2 regions of the Ruegeria sp. HKCCD9138 genome follow, and region 1 is predicted to be linked to the other one. Evidence: riboswitches for the same ligand, from Rfam matches in the RefSeq annotation. Region 1 holds a riboswitch; the other holds the start of a gene.
What was found. Region 1 has a riboswitch for cobalamin ahead of AC2TEL_RS17535 (DUF1636 family protein). Riboswitches for the same ligand answer to the same signal wherever they lie in the genome.
Positions count from the first base shown of each region.

Region 2: linked by a shared signal. The riboswitch ahead of AC2TEL_RS00275 (CbtB domain-containing protein) and the one ahead of AC2TEL_RS17535 (DUF1636 family protein) in region 1 are both predicted to bind cobalamin.

Region 1 is NZ_JBWVAZ010000011.1:92,758-97,573, forward strand. Features, by position in the region: gene AC2TEL_RS17525 (TroA family protein) at 4-474, opposite strand; gene AC2TEL_RS17530 (ABC transporter ATP-binding protein) at 493-1,278, opposite strand; gene AC2TEL_RS17535 (DUF1636 family protein) at 1,275-1,631, opposite strand; cobalamin riboswitch at 1,734-1,941, opposite strand; gene AC2TEL_RS17540 (xanthine dehydrogenase family protein molybdopterin-binding subunit) at 2,104-4,281, opposite strand; gene AC2TEL_RS17545 ((2Fe-2S)-binding protein) at 4,284-4,748, opposite strand; gene AC2TEL_RS17550 (SDR family NAD(P)-dependent oxidoreductase) at 4,726-4,816, opposite strand, start outside.
Region 2 is NZ_JBWVAZ010000001.1:54,289-59,104, forward strand. Features, by position in the region: gene AC2TEL_RS00260 (DUF1636 family protein) at 1-194, shown strand, start outside; gene AC2TEL_RS00265 (hypothetical protein) at 191-685, opposite strand; gene AC2TEL_RS00270 (CbtA family protein) at 748-1,446, opposite strand; gene AC2TEL_RS00275 (CbtB domain-containing protein) at 1,451-1,621, opposite strand; cobalamin riboswitch at 1,657-1,863, opposite strand; gene cobF (precorrin-6A synthase (deacetylating)) at 1,907-2,650, opposite strand; gene cobA (uroporphyrinogen-III C-methyltransferase) at 2,643-3,371, opposite strand; gene AC2TEL_RS00290 (cobyrinic acid a,c-diamide synthase CobB) at 3,368-4,684, opposite strand; gene cobM (precorrin-4 C(11)-methyltransferase) at 4,677-4,816, opposite strand, start outside.

The DNA.
Region 1 (4,816 bases):
ACGCTAAACATCATCGAACAGCAGGTTCATACTGGCTTCGGGGCGGTCCTTGTCCAGATGCACGCAGCTTTCGGACAGGATCATCGTCTTGATGCCAAACGGCTCAAGCGTGTCCGGGGTCACGTCGCCGCCGGGCTTCATGCCGTAATACCAGCCTGCAAAGAACAGGTCGGGTTCGACCGCCACGAGGTTTTCAACAGTTGGGTATTTCGGCGCAAGCTCGGGGATGTCACCGCGCAGCGTGTCGAATTCCGGGCTGGTCTTGTACCATCCGGTGATGCCGGTAAGGCCGACGATCTTGTCCTGCAGACCCAGTGCAAAGGCCATGTCGGTCATGTTCATGTCGTGCACGACCAGGCGTTCGGGTTGCGACTCAAACACAAGCGGCTCGCCGCAATTGTCGACGGTGACCTCATGCGCGGCAGCGCCGCCAGCCATGGCTGTCATCAGCGCCACAGACCAGATGTTCTTCATTTCAGAGTTTTCCTTTTCTTAAGTAGAAACAGTGGTTTTTCGGATATCCAATGCCGGGATCACGCGCCCTTCATGGTGAAAGCACAGGTAATCGACGCCGAATGTGTCGCGAACCCGTTCAGGGGTCAGCACTTCGGCGACCGATCCAAAACCGGTCAGCCGTGCGGATTTCATCAACGCCACATGCGTGGCAAATTCCGGGATCATCACCAGATCGTGGACGATCATGACCACCGTTATGCCCAGTTCGGCAACCAGAGACAGCATGCGCCCCTTGGCGTCGGGATCGAGGTGGTTGGTGGGTTCGTCCAGAAACAGCAAGGACGGATTCTGAGCCAGCGCGCGGGCGATATGAGCTCTTTGACGTTCGCCTCCCGACAACACTGCCATGCGTTTGTCTGCCAATGCGCCGAGGCCCGTCAGGTCCAGAATTCTGGACAGCTCTGCTGCATGCTCCTCTGCTGAACGATCTGGCCAGATCGGAATCTGGCCCAAGGCGACGTAATCTCGCAAAAACAACCTGCCATCCGGAAGCTCCTGCTGGCTGACAACGGCGATCATGCGGGCCCGCTCTTTGGCGGGCATATGTTTGAGACTACGCCCATTGACCTGAACATCGCCCAAACCAATCTCAACGGTTCCGCACAACAGGTTCAGAAGAGTTGTCTTTCCTGCCCCATTTGGGCCGGCGATTGCCAGAATCGCACCCTCGTCCAGCTCGAACGAGGCGCCTTGCAGCAGCACGTCACCGTTGAGCGCATAGTATTCGAGATCACGCGCAGCCAGAAAGGTCGAGGTCGTCATGAGGGCTCCTCCAATCGGATCCGGGGCAAGCGAGAAAGAGTTTTTGAAAATAACGGGCGCGGTCGGTCCGTGGCGTTGGTCCACCCATCCACGCTGTCGCGATATTGGTGTGCAAACTCGGCCAGCGCTTCCACCTCTTGCGGCGTTTGAATGCTGCCGAAGAGGTATTGCGCTTTGTCGACAGCCTGAAACCCGACGGTCGTTGGCTGTGCGCAGCCCGCCATGCAAGCAACGGTGCGAACAGCAAATCCCTCAGGAAGCCTGCCAGTCAGCGCGTTTCGAATAGCGTCAACTGGCAATTCCCCGCCACAAGTCGAGCATATCAGAAGGAAATGATCAGGTGTCTCTGGCATTGCCCGCTCCGCTTGTTGCCAAGCGTGGACAGAAGGTGCCGTTCAGGTAAACACGTATCGAACGTGCCATCAAAGCCTCCTTCCAGGACGCCCCGCCCCGGGTTGGTTGAACATCTGATGGCAGGTCTCCTGACTTGCGGGTCGATGCTTGGCCATCCTTCCCGGTCTCAAGGACCAGTGGCTGTTTGGCGTCGCTCGCCGCTTACAGTTGCGGGGGCAGTCACGGAATTGGCGCCAAATGGCAGACCTCACCGTATTCCCTTTTCATCCCTTGGGTGGACCATCGGGAACCATCACGCGTTTGAGTGCCCGAGAACGCAGGTTGCGTCAATATGGAACTTTTGAAAACACGATTTGCTGGGTGGGAAGTAATCTGTGAACCGCCAGGCAGCTAATCGTACTGGTGCAACATTGGAAATAGGCGATTGGACCCCTGCGCCGATCTAAGAACCGACCGGCGCAGGGTTAGTTGTCATACGAAGCTGACGCCGCTGCTGATCATTGGCAATTCCGTCACCCGCGGACCGGTCGCGGCGATGGCGTTGGCCAGTGCCGGAGCGGACGGCGGGGTGCCGGGTTCACCAACTCCGGTGGGCATTTCGGCGGAAGGTACGATATGAACTTCGATTGCGCCGATATCGCCGATTCTCAACGGCTCGAAATCGGGAAAGTTGGACTGGTCTACGACACCATCCGTCAGGGTTATTTCGTCCCGCATCACATGACCGATACCATACCCGATGCCACCTTCCATCTGTGCCTTGATCACGTCCGGGTTGACTGCAAGTCCGCAGTCGATGGCGCAGGTTACCTTCTCGATCTTCACCCCGTCATCGGCGTTGCCGGATATTTCCACGACTTCGGCCGCGTAGCTGCCAAAGCTTTTGTGAACGGCAATGCCCTGGTTGCGTCCCTCGGGCGCGTTGCCCCAGTTGCCCTTTTCCGCCGCCAATTTTAGCACACCGGCCAATCGCTTCTGATCATTGCCGCTGCCTTCCAGCAGGGCCAGGCGGAACTCAACCGGATCGCGACCTGCGGCACGGGCGGCTTCGTCCATCATGGTCTCCATGACGTAGGCCGTGTGGGTATGTCCGACCGAGCGCCACCAGAGAACAGATGTGGCCTTTGCCACATCGCTTAGACCGATGAACTGCCCCGGGATTTGATAGGGGTTCTCGGTCACGCCTTCGACCGAGCTGTGGTCCACGCCGTTGTGCACGATCAGGCTTTCGAACGCGGTGCCTTTCATGATCGACTGGGCGGCGATGCGGTGATCCCAGCCGGCGATGTTTCCATTTGCGTCCAGACCCACACGCACTTTATGCGCCACGGCGGGGCGGTAGTACCCACCGGTGATGTCATCCTCACGCGACCAGACCAGTTTTACGGGTCGCGAGCGGTCGGTAATCGCAAAGGCAAGCGCGGCTTCGACCTGATAGTCCGCTGTTGGTGTTGCGCGCCGCCCAAATGAGCCGCCTGCGAACACCGTGTTGATACGGATCATTTCCATTGGCAACTGAAAGATCTCGGCAAGTGCGAAATGCGGTCCGGTCGGCATCTGGGCCCCGTCATGCAGGGTGATGCCGCCGTCTTCGTTGGCTTCGATGGTACAGGTCAACGGTTCCATCGGAGCGTGTGCCAGCAGGGGGAAATAGAAGGTCTGCTCGACGACATTGTCTGCACCGTCAATCAACGCTGCTGTGGTTGTTTGGTCCGCACCTGTAACGTTGTACTCGGGATCACTGTTAACCGCGGCCAATAGCTGTTCGCGGATTTCGCCCGAGTCGCGGTTCTCGGCATTGGAGAAATCCCAATCAACGGTTATTGCCTCGCGTGCCTGAAAAGCGGCCCAGGTGGTTTCGGCGTAAACGGCAACGCCTGCCTTGTTGGGCAGGACTGCGGAACGGATGTAACCTTTGATTTCTCTGGCCGCCCCCTCGTCAAACCCGGAAGCGAGGCCGCCCATGCACGGACTACGGGCGATGACGACAACCATCTGATCCGGCAGGTGCAGATCCATCGCGTAAATCGCAGTGCCATTGATCTTGGGAGGAGAATCCTTGCGTCTGACCGCAGCATTGCCGATCAGACGAAACTCGCTGGGGTCTTTCAGGCGCGGCTCGGCCGGGGGGTCGATTTTCGCCGCAGCGGCTACAAATTCCGCAATGGGTGCCTGCCGCCCCACACCTAAGATGATGCCGTTTTCGATCGTCAACGAATTGGAGTCAGCGCCCCAGGCTTCAGCAGCGGCCCGGAGCAGCATGTCGCGCGCCGCAGCGCCGGCTTGGCGGTACTGCATGAATGAATTGGCCATTGCGGTGGACCCGCCGGTGCCCTGAAACTGTCCAAACGCCAGATTGGCATAGCGCGAAGGGTCCGACGGCGCGAATTCGTACTGGATGTCCTCGATCGACACACCCAGCTCTTCGGCGATCAGGGTGGTGAGGCCGGTCGCCGGTCCCTGACCTTTTTCGAAGTGCTTTACGATGGCAGTGACGGTGCCGTCGGCGTCAATCTTCACAAACGGGTTTAACTGCGCGGGCGCGGAACCGGCGGCCAGCGTACCATCCGGGCGAGCGCCAACATAGAGAACGGCGGCAGCGGCGGCAGCGGATTTCAGGAAGCCACGGCGTGAGGTTTTAAGGGTCATGATCAGGCCTCCATCATTTCAGATGCACGTTGAATCGCCGCTCGGATGCGTTGGTATGTGGCGCAGCGACAGGCATTGCCGTTCATGTAGTCGTCAATCTCTGCCACCGTCGGCTTGGGATTCTCGCGAAGAAGCCCGACGGCGGACATGATTTGCCCGGACTGGCAGTAGCCGCATTGCACCACGTCCAATTCAACCCAGGCCGTCTGGACTGCCTGGCCGACCTTGTCATCGGCAATCTTCTCGATGGTCGTTATCTCAGCGTCCTCGACGTCTTCGACATAGGTCTGGCAGGATCGGACCGGTTCGCCATTCAGGTGCACGGTGCAGGCGCCGCAAGCCGCGACACCGCAGCCGAACTTGGTGCCGGTCAGCTTCAATTCATCCCGGATCACCCACAACAAAGGGGTTCCGGGTTCGGCGTCGACTTGATGCGTCTGGCCATTAAGTTTCAGTGATATTGCCATGGCTTAGGGGCCTCCCCTTGGCTGAGTCGTCGGAGTCAGGTTTTTCGAATTCGGCGAAGGCGTCGGAA
Region 2 (4,816 bases), on a different contig from region 1:
GCCCTACCACGCTGGCTTTGCAGGGGCAGGGGATGGCTTCATACGTCTTCACGGGGATTGATGCTGTCGCTGACGCAGAAGACATCGCTGCAACATGTCGGGCGTTTTTGGACAGCCCCTCGGGTTGGATTGAAGACGCCCGGCCATGCGGGCGTCTTCGGATGTGTCTGCGTGCGCGTGTTCCGGCGCTTTAGTTGACCTGAACCGTGACGGCAGTGCTGACCGGTACGTTGTCGACCGTCAGCGGGCTGTGGCTGTTTGCGTTCAGCGAAACCGAAACCTCGACTTCACCCTTCGGCAGGTCGGGAATATGCATCCAGTTGCCATAAAGGCGCGCCAGCTTCTCGCCATTCACATAGACATGGGCGTGACCCTCGCCGTCATTGTCAGCCTTCGATGCGTTTTCCGGCGAGAACCGGAAGTTCTGAGGCATGACGTGCAGGTTCCAGCCGGCCATCGGGTCCTGTGTCAGCGCGATTTCCAAACCGGGTGCATTCGGACCGGATGGCAGGTTTACGGCGGTGGAATGGTCGTGCGCCATCGCCTCGGCATGGGCGCTGCCGTGATGGGAAGGATCGGAATGGTCATGACCGTCGAAAGTGACGCCATTGGCTGCGGCCAGCACAAATCCAGCGCCTCCGCCAAAGACCAGACCAATTGCAAACAGAGCAAGTGAGCGGGACATTTCTTATCCTTGAAAAACAATAGCCCGCCGGGGTTTGCCCGGCGGGCGCGTCATGCAGTCGATCAGGCGCTTGCTTCGGCGTGCTTGGCTTCTCTCTGCCAGAAATACCCGGCAAAAGACCCAACCAGTACCCAGGCCACCAAACCGATGCCAAAGGCGCGTGCTGCGAACAGCGCGCCGATTTCGGTTGGAACAGGCCCGGTGAAGACATCCGGTTCCGGTGCGCCGATCACATGCGGGGCCAGCAGCAGCGCGGCAGCAACAACATAGCTGATGAGATTACCGCCAAAGGCGATCAGCCACATGGCAACACCCGCTGCGGCCACCGTTGCGAACCACCAGACCTGCCGGGCATAGACATCAGCCGCGGCAACGCCGGGAACTTCCGGTGCCAGCGTAAAGCCTGGCGCCAGGTGAAAGGCGACAAAGCCCGCAAGCCCCCACAGAACGCCGGTGCGGCCATCGACCTTATGCCCAAGACCTTCGGTCACCGACATCAGCGCAACCAGCACCAGCGCATAGCCGGTATAGGTCAGCATCGTGAAAATCACGCTCAGCGCGTCGCGGGTCAGGTCCGAGAACATGCCCGGCAACTCGGGGTGGGCAGAGACGGCTTCGGCTCCGAAATGAACCAGCTCACCGGATTCATACAGTTCGGCGTGCAACAGAACCGGTTGCACAAACGCAAGCTGCAGCAGAGCGGCAATCAGCCCCGCTGCAGCACCAGCGAACAACGCGCTGGTCAGAATGCGACTGAACATTGTCTCAGTGGCAGGGGAAGCCGGTTGCGTGGCGCACGTCATGCGCTGCGTCATGCAGCGCAGCCGCCTGAACATGGCCGGTCAGGGTGATGATGCCCAGACCCAGTGCAACAGCGAACAGAGCCGAAAGTACACCTGTGCGAGCGACCGATGCCGTTTGAGTTTGTGTCGTCATATTTATCCTCCTGTGCCGCCGCACCCGACGGCCGGTGTTTCAATTTTCGCCTGGCAGGTCTCCTGGCTCGCGGGTCGGTGCCTCTGTTCGCCTTCCCCCCGGAACCGGGAGTGGCTGGTTGAACAGGGGCTCACCGCTTACAGTCGCGGGGGCGGCTTTGGATTTGACCTGCGTGCAGGCCGCACCAAATTCCCTCTTAGCATCCGGATGTCTCCGGCAGGACCAGACGGTTTCATTTAGCCGTGAAGGGCTCGTGCACGCAATGACCAAATGCGACGTTTTCGGTCAGATCCCGCGCTTTTTCAGCAGATAGACATCCATGATCCAGCCATGTTCCGCCCGAGCCCGCGCGCGGGTTTCAAGAATCTCGTGCGCCACGTCGGCCAACGGGCCCTTGATCAGAATCTCCTCCGCCATGCCCACGTAAGCGCCCCACCAGATGTCGAATTGGGCCATATCGAGGCATTGGAAAGAGCATTCTCCATCCAGCATGACAGCCACTTTCGAAGCAGCGTCCGGCCACCCTCCGTCTCGCAAACGCCGCCCTGTTGTCACCACATAGGGCGCGCCAATGTCGTTGATCGGAACGGCATGCGCGGCCGTCAGCGCCTGCAGTGCTGTTATGCCGGGAACCACGCGCGTTTTCGGCTGTGGGTCGAGGCGCGAGGCGATCCGAAGCGAACTGTCGTAGAGCGAAGGATCACCCCAGATCAGCAAGGCGACGGTGCGAGCTTCTGGGTGAGCGTCAATCGCCTCACGCCAGCGTTCGGCTATCGCGTCGTGCCATTCATCCACACCGCGCAGGTAACCATCTTCGGCCCGTCGTTTTGGGATGTCGAAATAGGCGGTCCTTGGTGGCTTGTCCGCGACCTGTGCGATGATCTGCTCCCGAATACCAGCCAGATCCGCCTTGTTTTCACCTTTGCGGGGAATCAGGATCAGATCGGCCTCTCGGATCGCCTGCGCGCCCTGAAACGTGACATGATCGGGATTGCCGGTGCCAATGCCAATGAGGTTCAGTTCAATCATCGTCAAACTCTGCCAACGGGCCGTACAGGATCAGGGCCGGGGCCGTACCGATCTCGGTTTTCAGTTTTTCGGACAATGCGCCGATGGTAGAGCGATGCAGAACCTGATCCGGTGTCGAGACCGACTCCGCCATAAGTGCCGGGGTATCCAGAGGCAGACCGTGCGCATGCAGTGTTTCGACCAGCAGCGGAAAGGTGCGTTTTCCCATGAAAACAACCGAAGTCGCACCGGGATCGGCCAGCGCAGGCAAGTTCAGGTCCTCCGGCAATTTGCCGCTGACATCGTGGCCGGTGACAAACTGCACGCGCCGCGCTGTCAGTCGCCGGGTCAGCGGAATTCCCGCCGCAGCGGCCGCTGCTACCGCTGATGGAATGCCTGGAATGATCTCATATTTGATCCCGGCTTCGCGCAGCGCGACTAGCTCTTCCTCCAGGCGCCCGAACATCCCGCCATCGCCTGATTTCAGGCGCACCACATGCTGCCCGGTCTGCGCATATTCCACCAACAAGCGGCTGACATGATCCTGCTTGGGCGAGGGGCGGCCAGCACGTTTGCCTACACCGACCAAATCGGCATCCGAGCGTGCATGGCTCAGAATGGGTCCGCTGCTGAGGTCGTCGAACAACACCGCGTCCGCCTTTTGCATTCGATCAACGGCCTTGAGCGTCAACAATTCCGGATCACCCGGACCCGAACCTATGAAGCTGACGAATCCGCTCATGCCGACGCCTCTGCAATCAGGTGGAAAAAGGTGCCGGTGACATTGCCACGCTGTGAGCCCGTTTGCGGCCCCTCCGCGCCTTCGGCATCAAAGACACGCGCCAGCGGCGCGTCCGGCTGTTCAACAATCGACGAATAGTGGAACTCATGCCCGCGCAGCGCTGTTCCGGCTGCAAAGCCAGGCATCGGCGCCAGCAATTCGGCCCGGCGATAGCCGAGGTTGAACTTGCGCTTTTCATAGGAAGTCACCAGACCCAGCAGTCCCGCCATCCGGTGCGAGGTTCCTTCCTTGTCCACCAGAACCTCTCCCAGAGCCATATATCCGCCGCATTCGCCGTGCACGGGCTTGGTTCCGGCGTGCTTGCGCAATCCGCTCAGGAACGTGTCGGCAGCGGCCAGAGTACCTGCGTGCAATTCGGGGTAGCCTCCGGGCAACCAGACCAGATCCGCGTCCGGTGCAGGCGCTTCGTCTGCCAAAGGAGAAAACGGCAGAATCTCCGCCCCTGCACTGCTCCACCCTTCCAGAAGATGTGGGTAGGTAAATGAAAACGCTTCGTCCCGAGCCAGTGCGATCCGTTGCGCCGGAGGGCGCGGCAGCGCGGCTGACGATGGCCCAACCGGGCCTGAGGAGGCCGCCTCCTTGATCGCCTCAAGGTCCACATGTTCGCGCAGGAATGCAGCGTATCCTGCAATGGCGCTTTCCAGATCAGGATGCTCGACGGCCTGAATCAGGCCCAGATGCCGTTCGGGCAGGGTCAGATCGCCACGCCGTGGAAGGACCCCCAGAACCGGCAGGCCGGCCCGCTCCATCCCCAACCGGGTCAGGCGTTCGTGCCTTGGACTGGCGCAACGGTTCAGGATCACACCGGCAAACGGCAGATCGGGGTTGTACATTCGGAAGCCCAAAGCAGTCGCAGCGGCGGATTGCGCCTGACCGCCCACATCCAGTACCAGCACCACGGGCCAGCCCATGCGCAGAGCCGTCTCGGCGCTGGACCCATGACCCAGCTCTCCCGGCTTGGCGACGCCGTCAAACAAGCCCATCGAGCCTTCCGCGACCATGATATCCGCGCCATCGGCTTGGGCCGAAATCGCGTTCAACAGGGGCTCATCCATTGCCCAGCTATCGAGATTGAACGAGGCCCGCCCGGCAGCCGCCCGATGAAAGGCGGGATCGATGTAATCCGGCCCGCTCTTGAACGGCTGAACGGACAGCCCGTCCTCGGCCAGCGCCCGTAACAGGCCCAGCATGACCGTAGTCTTTCCGGTGCCCGACGAGGGCGCTGAAATCAAAAGGCCCGGAGGGTTAGTCATCACCGTGGCTCCAGCTCGACCACGGGCTGTCGGCACTTTGCGGGCGATAGCGGCGGTCGTAGGTTTTGGAATACAGACAGCTTTCGTCGAATCCCTCACCCGCCAATGCGGGGCCAACCATGATCAGCGCTG